DNA from 2 places in the Paenibacillus sp. GCM10027627 genome. Region 2 is predicted to be linked to the other one. Evidence: riboswitches for the same ligand, from Rfam matches in the RefSeq annotation. Region 2 holds a riboswitch; the other holds the start of a gene.

Region 1 (6,295 bases), on a different contig from region 2:
GCAAATTTGCCAGCGGCGTCGGCATTATAGACGATCCCAAAAAAGGCTGGAAGCGAGTTACCTTTGTCAAAGACGGTGCGGAAGATTTTGAACTGCTGCGGACAATGGAAATTTTGAAAAAACTCGCTTGGGTGACGCTAATTAAAGATTTTCGCGTACAAAGGCTGCAAAAGCGAAGCGAAAATATGTTGCAGCGGCTATGGGACAGCTTGGAGCAGTATGAAACCGGAAGGCTCATCTTGCCTCCAGACTGGGTTGAAAGCTATGAAAAGCATAAACACGAATGGCCTTGGGAGCGTCTCGTAGCCGATTATATCGCAGGAATGACGGACGCTTACGCTGAAAAGGTGTACACGGAACTTTTTGCGAGCCGAATCGGCTCCATCTATGAAAGAGATTAAATGATGAAGACCCGTACGTGAAAACGTGCGGGTTTTTCTATGTTAAGGACTCTGAACCTTCATCTTTTCATCAACAACCATCATGCTGTGCGATTTACGGTCATATAGTATACAGCGGCGGTACATGCCCGGTGAAAAGAAGCTTTGCGGGGATCGGAGGTAGAAGTGGATGAGCGGCGGTATTTTGGAGCTGGATTTTACGATACAAGGAATGAGCTGCGCAGCATGCGCGGCCCGGATTGAAAAAACGATTGGAAAAATGGAAGGGGTATCCGAGGTCGCGGTCAGCTTCCCGCTGCGCACGGCTTGGGTTCAAATTTATGAAGGAGCGGTTACGCAAGCGCAGCTTGCCGACAAGGTCGGGCAGCTCGGATTTTCCGCCATGACCAATGAGACGGCAAAAGAAGGGCTGCTGCGGGAGAAACGGCATCTGCGCCTGCGCTTGCTAGCTTCTATTTTGTTAACCTTGCCGCTGCTTGCCGGGATGACGGAACATTTGGCATGGTTCGCTCCCTTAGCCGATACATTGCCAAGCTGGCTGTTTCAGCCCTTCATACAACTTGCATTTGCAACGGTCATTCAATTTGTTTTGGGGATGCCGTTTTATTTTGGAGCCTACTACGCCATTCGGCAAAAAAGCGCCAATATGGATGTGCTGGTTGCCATCGGCACCACATCCGCTTACTTATATAGCCACTATGTCGTCTTTCGCGATGGGGCGGTTTTGGCCACCCAAAGCTACGATCACGGCTCGCCCCTGTATTTTGAAACCTCGGCGGTTGTCATTACAGCGATTCTTCTTGGAAAATACATCGAAACCTCCGCTTCTCTCAAAGCGCAAAACGAATCCTACGGGTTCGAGCAGCTTCGCGTCCAGAGCGCAACGGTGGAACGTGGCGGACAATTGTCTCAGATTCGGACGGAATTCGTTCGGCAGGGCGATATTGTCCATGTGGAGTCGCATGAGTTGATTCCGGTGGACGGCACCATTTTGAGCGGCGAATCGATGATCGACGAGGCGCTTGTTACAGGGGAGAGCGTTCCGGTCAGCAAGCTGCCGGGGGATACCGTTTGGGCGGGAACGCGAAACGTATACAGCAAGCTGAAAATTGTGACGCATGCAGCTGGGCACGATACGATGTTAAGCCGAATACAAGAGCTTGTTATACAGGGACAGAAGTCGAAATCATCTATTCAGAGGCAAGTGGACGCGGTTGCCGGCTGGTTTGTCCCGGCTATGTTAATGGCGGCCGCCGCCACTTTTCTCGGATGGGGGCTATGGGCCGACCCCGGAAATTGGAGCAAAGCGGCCGTCTGCGCCATTGCCGTATTGCTCGCGGCATGTCCTTGCGCATTAGGACTGGCTGCTCCTATTTCACTTGTCATTGCATCGGGCAAGCTTGCCAAACGGGGCATTGTTGCCAAAGAAGCGAGTGCGGTAGAAAAGCTGGCTGCCGTTAAAACGATAGTTTTGGATAAAACGGGAACGTTGACGGAAGGAAAGCCCAAAGTGAACTTTATGGCCGCATTTGGGATAAGCCGCTCTTATTTGCTTGGTACGGTTGCCGCTTTGGAAAAGGAATCGGATCATCCTTTGGCCCATGCGCTCCAGGCGGAAGCTGGAAAGTTCGGCCTTGTATTGCCGGCGTCTGAACGTTTAGCCTATACGCCGTCCGGAGGAGCCGAAGGATGCGTGAGAGGAGAGCATGCGGCTGTCGGAAATAAGCTCTACGTGGAGCGGATGGGTTGCCATCTCTCCAAGGAGGTTTTAAATGCTGCGGCAGAACGAGAAAAATATGGGGAAACAGTCTTATATGCCGTCATCCGAGGAAATTGCGTTGGCCTAATCGGCTTTGGAGATGCCGTTAAGCCGGAAGCAAAAGCGATGGCAGCGGAAATGCGCCGACTAAAGGTAACGCCTGTTATCGCAACGGGCGATCATTCCGCTCCGGCTTTTGCTGTGGCAAGAGCGCTCGGAATCAAAACAGCGGATGTTCATTCTTCCATGATGCCGGAATCCAAGCTGACGCTCGTTCATGAGCTGAAACGAGGGGGCGGGACAGTCGCCATGGCGGGAGACGGGTGGAACGATGCTCCGGCGCTGGCAGCTTCAGATATTGGCATTGCTATGGGAAATGGGACGTACGGCGCCTTAAATGCAGGACATGTTACGCTGCTGTTTTCGCGATTGTCGGCCATTCCGGAAGCCATTAAGCTAAGCAGACTGACGATCCGCAATATACGGCAAAATTTAGCATTCGCTTTTTTCTATAACATGGCAATTATACCGTTCGCCGCTATCGGTTTGCTCAAACCTTGGATGGCGGGAACGGCGATGGCGCTCAGTTCCGTATCTGTCGTAACAAATGCGCTGAGGCTAAAGACAAGGCTGGACCATTCAGGAGAGAAGGCTCAGCCATGACGATCGCTTGGAACAGTGTCCTCTTTATATTTCTGTCGGGCTTGTTCAGCGCCCCGCACTGCATCGGCATGTGCGGCGGTATCGTATCGACCGTTTCTTTGCAATCCGGCGTGTCGGCCAGACGGTCCATTTTATTTTATAATACAGGCCGAATAGTCTCCTATGCGTTGATGGGAGCTGCTATGGGAGCGGTAGGCTCATTTGTGGATGTGGCCGGCAAGCTGGCGGGCATACAGGGACTCGCCTCCATTGCCGGAGGCTGCTTTGTTCTTTTGTGGCTGTGGCGCAAAGTACAAATCCCTTTTTTGAGCAGGCTCTCCGGCAAGCTTCATCAAAAGCTTGCGCTAGAAGAAACGCCGCTCCCGAGCAAACAATCGGCGCATGTGCTCGCCACTGGATTTGCCTTTGGTTTTCTGCCGTGCGGGCTTACTTACGCGATGGGGATAAACGCTGCGGCAACGGGTACGCTCGGTGGAGGGGCCGCCGTTATGGCCTTATTCGGTCTTGCCACATTTCCCGCGTTGGCGGCATCGGCCTCCATTGCTGCATACGCAGGAAAGAAATGGAGAAAATTTATGCGCAAGGCAGGTACTGCGGCAGCGATTGCCGTAGGTCTTTTATCCATTTTGAAAGGGTTAGCGGCAAACGGCATCATTCCAACGGTATCTCCTTGGCTCTGGTAATTTCATGTTACTCACGTTATGGAGCCATTCAGCGTCTTCTGTCGCTTAAACTATTCAATATTAGTGAACCGCTTTTAACGTACGTACGATCTGCTGCTCGCGGCCGTCGTTTTTTAAGTTCAGGGACGCTTTCCATAAACCGGCCATAAGCGGAACTCCTTCTCCTACATACACCCCCGCGGCTGTTTCGGCCAGCTCAAAATCGTAATGACCGCAAGCCATCCCGATCATATCCAATCTTATTTTCATTTGCGCCCCCTTCACGGGAACCCCATGCTTGTCGAATAGAGTGACGGTAAACGTATTGTTTTGAAGGACAAGCGCCGGGTATTCGCTAATCGACCAAATCATTTTTCCATCCTCGACGAGATGCTCAGTCACAGCGGGATCCGCGGACGACGCTTTTTCATTAAAAAGCAAAAACCACACCGCAACAATAAGGAAGCAAAGGCCGACAATAAACAATACGAAAAAGAAGGGAGAGCGCCGGGACAGCGTCCCTTTGGCGTCATTTTCGAATTGGCTGTCATTATGATTCATTGCAATCCCTCCGTCAAGTGATGAAATTGTTGGACAAATACCGGGCTGGAGTGTATAGTTACTACTGATTATTTCATATGAACGTAAACAGGTGCCGCTGGGGTCATGTGCAATTGGCAGCAATCGTTTTGCCGATACCGCAAGATCGCAGTAGCTTAAAAGGGAAGCCGGTTCCAATCCGGCACGGACCCGCCACTGTAAGGAGAGCAGCGTATGTTTTAGCATATGCGCGCAGCCAGCGTCTAAGCAGCTTTTTCATTGGGCATACCCGCCCGCGATAACGCCGCTTGCGCAATTCCAAGTCAGAAAATCTGCCTGTTTGCTAACGCTTTAACCTACGTGGATTTAGGGAGGTGTTGGAAGGGCTTCTTCGCCGTTTATTACGGCGTGTTTATGGGCGCCTCCGGCACAGTTGCCGGAGGCGCCTTTTTTGGTGCCGCATGTTAATTGAACAAAAGACTATCTAACTTAACCGGGAGTGAAAATGAAGATGAAAGCTATGCAACTGCTCAAAATGAAGTCCATCATGTCTATCCTTCTCATTATGATGATGGTGACGCTTGCTGCCTGCGGCGTTAATACGGGTAAACCGGAAGAGGGTACGAACAAGGAACAAACGGAACAAGGTTCGGCAGCAGAGTCGGCTGCACCTTCCGCAGAGCCAACGGAACAGCCGGGGCAAACCGTTTATCCATACAAAACAACCGATGCTACAGGCACGGAACTTACGTTTGAAAAAGCGCCTCAAGCTATCGTCACGCTTGTGCCGAGCGAGACAGAAACGATTTACGCAATTGGAGCGGGGGCTCAAGTCGTCGGCGTCGACGATTGGAGCAACTATCCGCCTGAAGCGGCTTCCGTTAAAAAAATCGGAGATATGACAACGAACATTGAAGCGGTATCCGCGCTTAATCCCGATCTCATTTTAGCTTCGTCGTCCATGAATGTGGATGCCATTACCAAGCTGCGCGAGCTAGGACTGAACGTATACGCGACGGATCCAAAAACCTATGACGCGGTCATTGCCAAAGTTGAAGAAATCGGTAAAATTATGAATATGCAAGAAGGCGCGGGCAAAGTGGCCGATCATATGCGCGATGTGAAGGAAAAAGTGGCAACTGCCGTTAAAGACGCTGAGAAAAAGAAAGTGTACTTGGAGTTTTCTCCTGGCTGGACGGTAGGCTCGGGCGAATTTCTAGACGAGCTGCTCACCATCGCCGGCGGCCAAAATATTGCTGCTGCGCAAGCGGGCTGGTATGAAGTAAATGCAGAGGAAGTCGTCACGCAAAATCCTCAGCTCATTATTTATCCTGATTTTGGAGAGGAGAAAAGCTCCATTGTCGCAGCCATCGAGGCGCGTCCGGGTTGGGATACGATTGATGCGGTGAAAAACAAACAAATGGTTGCCGTTACTAACGACCCTCTAGTTCGCGTAGGACCGCGGCTGGCGGATGGATTGCTTGAGCTGGCGAAAGCCATCCATCCAGAGCTTATGAAATAATGCCAAATTTAAAACGAATCACGTATGGAGGAGCAGCTTTGCTCCTTCTTGCTGTTTCTATGATTGCAAGCTTGTCGATTGGATCGGCCGGCTTGTCGTTTGCCGATGTGTGGGGCATTCTGCTGCATCAGCTGCCATGGCTGTCGGATCGGCCCCTTCAGTGGACAAGCGGTGAAATTGCGGTAGTTACGCAGGTTCGGCTATCGCGGGTGCTGCTTGCAGTGCTAGTGGGGAGCTGTCTGGCGCTGGCAGGCGCCGGCTTTCAAGGCGTGCTGCGCAATCCGCTGGCTGAACCTTATACGCTTGGCGTCGCCTCCGGCAGTTCGGTCGGAGCCGCATTTATTATTTTGTTCGGGCTTCAACTTGCTTTAGGGCTATGGACGCTGCCAATCGTAGCTTTTTTGACGGGTATCGTTACGCTGTTTGCTGTCATTTGGCTTTCCCGCTCGCAAGGAACGATGCGAATTGAAACTGTCATTTTGTCCGGCGTCATTATCCAGTCGTTTTTGGGTGCATTTGTTTCGCTAATGGTTTCGATGTCGCAAGGAGTGGTCAACCAAATTTTGTTCTGGATTATGGGCTCGCTGGCCATGCGCAGCTGGGAGCATGTGTACATCCTGCTGCCATTTCTCGGGGTCGCTTTGCCCGTGCTGCTTTATTATGGACAAGCTCTAAATCTGTTTGCGCTTGGAGAGAGGCACGCAGCCCATATGGGCGTCCAAGTGGAACGAACGAAGCTGATCGTGAT
Region 2 (6,295 bases):
CGTCGACCCGACGGGCGACAGCATGCATATCGGACATTTGATTCCTTTTATGATGCTGAGAAGGTTTCAACTGGCTGGGCATCGTCCCGTTATTTTGATCGGGGGAGCTACCGGAACGATTGGCGATCCGAGCGGACGCCAAAGCGAGCGCTCGCTTCAGACGATGGAGCAGGTGCAGGCCAACGTCGACGCGCTGACGGCGCAACTGAAAAAGCTGTTTGATACGGATGATGTGGATGGCGCCAGCAAGCTGCGGATGGTTAACAACTATGATTGGACGCACAAAATCAACGTCATCGATTTTCTACGCGACTTCGGCAAAAACTTCAGCATTAATACGATGCTGGCGAAGGACGTCGTGTCCAGCCGTTTGGACAGCGGCATTTCGTACACAGAGTTTTCGTACCAAATTTTACAGTCGCTTGATTTCCTTCATCTGTACCGGGAAGAGGACGTTCAGCTGCAAATCGGCGGCTCCGACCAATGGGGCAACATTACAAGCGGTCTCGATCTTATTCGGAAAAAGGAAGGCTCCGAGGCCAAAGCATTCGGCCTTACGATTCCGCTTATGCTAAAGGCGGACGGCACCAAGTTCGGCAAAACAGCGGGCGGCGCCGTATGGCTCGATCCGAACAAAACGACTCCGTTTGAATTTTACCAGTTCTGGGCGAACACAGATGACCGCGACGTCGTGAAGTACTTGAAGTTCTTCACTTTCCTGGATCAAGCGACAATCGAAGCATTGGCCGAGAAAGTACAGTCGGAGCCGCATAAGCGCGAAGCGCAAAAAGCTTTGGCCGAAGAAATGACGAAGTTCGTTCATGGCGAAGAGCTGCTGGAGCAGGCGAAAAAAATTACGGCGGCGTTGTTCAGCGGCGACATTAAATCGTTGACGGCGGATGAAATCGAACAAGGCTTCAAAGAAATGCCTACTTTCCATGCGGCCAAAGAGTCTAAAAACATCGTCGACTGGCTGGTCGATCTCGGAATCGAGCCTTCCAAGCGGCAAGCTCGTGAAGATATCGCAAACGGCGCTATCTCTATGAACGGCGAACGTGTTCAGGACATGCAATTTGAGGTGACGCCGGAGCATTCGTTCGAAGGCCGCTTCATCATTATCCGCAAAGGCAAAAAAAATTACAGCCTCGTCAGGCTGACTTAATAGCGGGTAAGCGATTTTGTCGCTTAGCAAAAAAAGGTCTTCCGGGAGAGCCGCGCGCTCTTTCGGAAGACCTTTTTTATACCGTTAGTGCTAGCGTCTAATCGTCACATGGGTGCCAATCGGAACTAGCGATTGCAACTCCAGAACGTCAGGATTGTACATGCGAATACAACCGTGAGAAACCTCGTGGCCGATGGAAGAAGGGTCGTTGGTGCCGTGAATGCCGTACGACGGCCTGGACAGCCCCATCCAAAAAACGCCGAACGGGCCTCCCGGATTGAGTTGTTTGTTCACGATGGTATACTCCCCAGTCGGAGTCTGGGTTAACATTTTCCCAATCCCGACGGGATAAGCCTTGACGACAATATTATTGTCCAACAAGTACAATTGACGATCCGACAGGTCGACAATGATGCGGTAATGGGGCATAGCTTTCCTCCTTTCCTCATTTTATGAGAGGTCGCGGATGAAGGCGTGGGCAAGCAACTTTGTCGGAGGGATGATCGCTTTGTGGCGACCTTCTGAATTCGCCAATTTTTGCATGACAAGCCCGGCAAATTGGGCTATGATAGTCAAGATAATTGAATAGACGGAACAGGTCCATAGATGGAGCTTCATTAAGAACGACATCAATTGGTTAAAAGGGAAGCGAGTGCAAATCTCGCGTGGTCCCGCCGCTGTAATAGAGGAGCCGTTGCAAGATGCCACTGGGTAACCGGGAAGGCTGCAATGACGATGATTCTTGAGCCAGAATACCTGCCTGCCTCCGTACACCGCAAATTCTACGATGGATAGGAGGGTGTTTTCAGGTGCAGGCGATCATGCTATGCGCTTTTTAAACTTCTCAACTCTACCGGGTTGGGAAGTTTTTTTATTTTAATAGAGAGGATTGAAATAGAAATGATAGCTGCAAGACAAAAAATGATAGCATGGCTTCTTATATTCAGCGTATTTTTATCCCTGTTCGCGGGGGCTGGCGTCTCTGTTCATGCAGAGGCAGGAGCAACACAAACGACAGGGTATGTCACAATAGCTGTAGAAAAGTTTACTTTGGGGCAGGGCTATATTTTGGAGCCGGTTAAAGTTCCTCTTTACGAGGGAGAAAACGGTGCGGCTTTGCTCACCCGTGTGCTTGGGGAAGGCAATTATTTGAATAAAGGAACCGTCCAGGACGGCTTTTATTTATCCCATGTGCGGGACAGAGAGACAGGCGCTTTAAATATCCCGTCGTACATCCTGAATGCCGTGATCGCAGCGGGGGGAACGATTGGTTCCAAAAGAGACCCGGTATATCTCGGCGAATTTGATTATTATCCGATGTCCGGCTGGATGTTCATCGTCAACAATGAGTTTTCGCCAGTCGGGTTTTCGCAATATATTCCTCGCGATGGAGACGTTATCCGCAACCAATTTACCGTATACGGATATGGCGAGGATTTGGGATCGCAATGGGGAGTTCCGCTTATTACTCCCGCCAACAAAGATGCTTTGACAAAGGCAGTTGCCGAAATTAACAGCAGCCCTGACAAACAGGCCATGCTCGCGAAAAAGGCGCTTAAGACGGCATATGCCGACGCTTACGCCAAGCTGCAAAACATGGAAAGCACTCAGCAAGAGGTGGACGCGGCGCTGGCCGCTTTGAACGCGGCCATTGAACTGGGCAAGCAGCCGGATAAGGTAAAGCCGGTTATTCAGTTGACGGGACTTGGCTCTTACCAGGTTACCTCATCGAATGAGGTTCAATTTCAAATATCGGTAACGGACAACGTTTACGATTCCGTACCGACGGAAGTGACTTTGAACGGAAGTCCGCTTAGCGGACAGAACGGTCAATATACGGTAACCCTCCCGGGAACGGACAATCAGATTACGGTCAGTGCGGTAGATGGGGAAGGCAACAGGGCCGTCAAATCGGCGTTTGTTCTTCGTTACGCCCCAACATACGCCGAACAATTGAACAAAAACTTGGCTCATATTTTGAGAACGGTCCCTAATCCCGTTTATGGAACCGGCAGCGGCGACTGGTCGGTGCTGAACTTGGCGCGTGCGGGATTTACCGTGCCGTATGGCTACTATAATACGTATTACAGCAATGTCGAAAGAACGGTCATCGACAATATGCTCAGATATGGAGGCAAGCTGCATAGCTCTAATAGTACGGAACATTCTAGAGTTATTTTGGGCTTGTCTTCCACCGGCAAAGATATTACCGCGGTAGGCGGTTATGATCTGCGGGCGGCGCTGGCGGACTATACTTATGTGAAAAACCAGGGCATCAATGGCCCGGTTTTTGCCCTGCTCGCCTTTGACAGTCGCGCCTATGACATTCCTGCGGCTCCAGAGGGGAAAGAGCAAACGACAAGAGAAAAGCTCGTTCAAAACATTTTGGACCGTGAAATTAAAAAAGGAACGGCGGACGCGGGCGGTTGGGCGTTTTTCGGCAGCAGGCCGGACCCTGATATGACAGGGATGGCTATGCAAAGCCTAGCTCCTTATTATGGTTCCAATCCCGATGTAAAAGCGGCCGTTGACCGCGCGCTGCTAAAGCTGTCCCTTATGCAAAATGCGGACGGAAGCTTCTCCAGCGGAGGATCGCCAACGAGCGAAAGCGCGGCGCAAGTCATTGTAGCTTTGACAAGCGTCGGGATCGATCCTAAAAACGATTCGCGTTTTATTAAAAACGGGAAATCGGTTCTAGACTCGCTGCTTTCTTACGCTTTGCCGGGCGGAGGTTTCCTTCATGCTTACCCAACTTCCGGTTCTGCGGGAGCAGCAAACGGCATGGCGACGGATCAAGGCACTTACGCTCTTGTGGCGTACGACAGATTTGTAAAAGGGAAAAACTCGCTCTACAACATGACCGATGTGCCGGCGAAGCTGCCTGAAGAGCCTAAGCCATATCCGCTGCCGGCGGGCAATGAAGCAGCCGTTGTGATCCCTAACGATTATATAGACTATCTGGTACCGATCACGGCTGGGGACAGCGGCAAAACGATCACGATCGACATCCCGAGCGATAAATTTTCCACAACTTATCTTCAATTGCCGCAAGGAGCTCCATTGCCGCAAATCGAAGCGCAAAAGGGCGGAATTCGCGCGATCGTACCGAAAGATACTCAGGTAACCTCTGGCGATACGGCCAAGCTGGAATGGCTGAGCGGGGAAGACCACGAGCAATCCGGTTGGAGAGACGGGATCGCGCCTCTTCTACCTTCAGGCCAAAAGCTCGACTCCGTTGATGCTGTTTTTTCGATGGGCGGAGGAGGAAGAGTTGAGTTTTCCGATTATGTGACGCTTATTTTTACGGGCAAAAGCGGAAAGCAAGCAGCCTATATCGAAAATGGCACAGCACACCTCATTGCTAAATTTGCAAGCGATTCGACCGGCAGAGCAAGCGGGAAGCCGGAATATGCGTATGACAACGGCAGCGATTTAGTCGTAAAAACTAAACACTTTACCGATTTTGCCGCCTATTCGGCAAGTGCTATTCCAACGCCGGGCGGAGGCGGTCCAACCGATCCTCAGCAATATGTCTATTTGTCGGTAGATAAGCACACAATCAACAAAGGTTTTACTTTGTCGGAGACGAAAGTTGAGCTTAAATCCGGAGATACCGCTTGGACTTTGCTGCAGCGGGTGCTTGGCGATAAAGGGATAACCATCCGGTACAAATTTAACAGCCAATATGACAGCGTATATGTGGAGTCCATTGCTGGCGATGGAGAGTTCGACCACGGCATTGGCAGCGGCTGGATGTACAACGTAAATGGCACTTATCCTAATTTTGGGGCCAGCAAATATACGTTACAGCATGGAGATAAGATGCAATGGCGTTATACAACAAACTACGGCAAAGACCTTGGCGTCCATTGGGAACCGGGAGAGGTGCCGGGCGAATCCGGAAATGAAAATGGAAACGGTCAAAATCCTGGGGAATCAGGCGGAGAAAAACCAGAAAATCCAGGAGGAGAGAAGCCTCTCGATTGGAAGCTTAAGTTCACTGACGCAGGCCAGGTTTCTCCTTGGGCGCTAAGTGCGATTGGAAAAGCGGTAACGGAAGGTTCCTTGCAAGGAAGCGATGGCAAGCTTAAGCCGAAGGGCGAGGTGACAAGAGCCGAATTTGCCAAAATGCTCGTGGAGATTCTAGGGTTGACCTTCAATAAGGATGTAACGACCCAATATGCCGATGTTCGTTCGTCGGACTGGTTTTATCCTTACGTTCAAGCTGTCCATCAAACGGGCGCAATGAGCGGTCATAACGGTCTATTCGACCCTAAAGCGCCAATTACACGCGAACAAATGGCCGTGACCGTATCCAGAGCGTTAGATTTGCAGCGAACCGGCAAAGGGACGGCTCTGCTAGATCTTAAAGAAGCTGCAGTATGGGCTCAAAACGATATACAAGCGGTTGTAGAAGCGGGAATTATGCAAGGCTCAGGCGGGCAGTTCCAGCCGAAAGGAAAAGTAACGAGAGAGATGGCCGTTGTTGTAGCCGTCAGAGCTGATGAATACAAGGATAAGAAAGCAGAGGAAACGCAGGAGCAAAACCTGATTGGCGTAAAGAAGGAAGCGATTGATGCCAGCGAGTTTTTGCTTCAGGCCGTTAAGACTCCCGCAGTAAGCAGCATTGGCGGAGACTGGACCGTGCTCGCTTTGGCCCGCGGAGGATATGAGGTGCCGGAAGCTTATTACGCCGGTTATTATGCCGAAGTGGAGCGGACGCTGAAGGAAAAGGACGGCAAACTGCATAACGTCAAGTTTACGGAATACAGCCGTGTCATATTGGCTTTGAGCGCGCTGGGCAAAGACATCACTAACGTAGCCGGTTATGATTTAAGGAAGCCGCTGGCTGATTTTAACGCAGTTGTGAAACAAGGCATTAACGGGCCAATCTTTGCTCTGATCGCTCTTGATAGCAACGAATATGATATCCCAGACGTTCCAAATGTGCAGGAGCGGACGACGAGAGACCGTTTGGTCGATTATATTTTGGGACGCGAAATTGAAGGCGGCGGATGGGCGCTAGATGCCAAAAGCACAGAGCCGGACGTCGATTTGACCGCAATGGCGGTTCAAGGGCTTACTCCTTATTATTCTTCGAATGCACGGGTAAAAGCGGCAGTTGACCGCGCT

Evidence for each region. Region 2 has a riboswitch for cobalamin ahead of ACFQZE_RS12525 (S-layer homology domain-containing protein). Riboswitches for the same ligand answer to the same signal wherever they lie in the genome.
Region 1: it holds a riboswitch for cobalamin, as region 2 does, so the genes downstream of both, ACFQZE_RS03890 (ABC transporter substrate-binding protein) here and ACFQZE_RS12525 (S-layer homology domain-containing protein) in region 2, are expected to answer to the same signal.

What each region holds. Positions count from the first base shown of each region.
Region 1 is NZ_JBHTHB010000001.1:819,661-825,955, forward strand. It holds gene ACFQZE_RS03870 (deoxyguanosinetriphosphate triphosphohydrolase family protein) at 1-401, shown strand, start outside; gene ACFQZE_RS03875 (heavy metal translocating P-type ATPase) at 571-2,823, shown strand; gene ACFQZE_RS03880 (sulfite exporter TauE/SafE family protein) at 2,820-3,506, shown strand; gene ACFQZE_RS03885 (hypothetical protein) at 3,567-4,046, opposite strand; cobalamin riboswitch at 4,158-4,376, shown strand; gene ACFQZE_RS03890 (ABC transporter substrate-binding protein) at 4,537-5,547, shown strand; gene ACFQZE_RS03895 (FecCD family ABC transporter permease) at 5,547-6,295, shown strand, end outside.
Region 2 is NZ_JBHTHB010000003.1:159,292-165,586, reverse strand. It holds gene tyrS (tyrosine--tRNA ligase) at 1-1,162, shown strand, start outside; gene ACFQZE_RS12530 (L,D-transpeptidase) at 1,253-1,591, opposite strand; cobalamin riboswitch at 1,743-1,940, shown strand; gene ACFQZE_RS12525 (S-layer homology domain-containing protein) at 2,063-6,295, shown strand, end outside.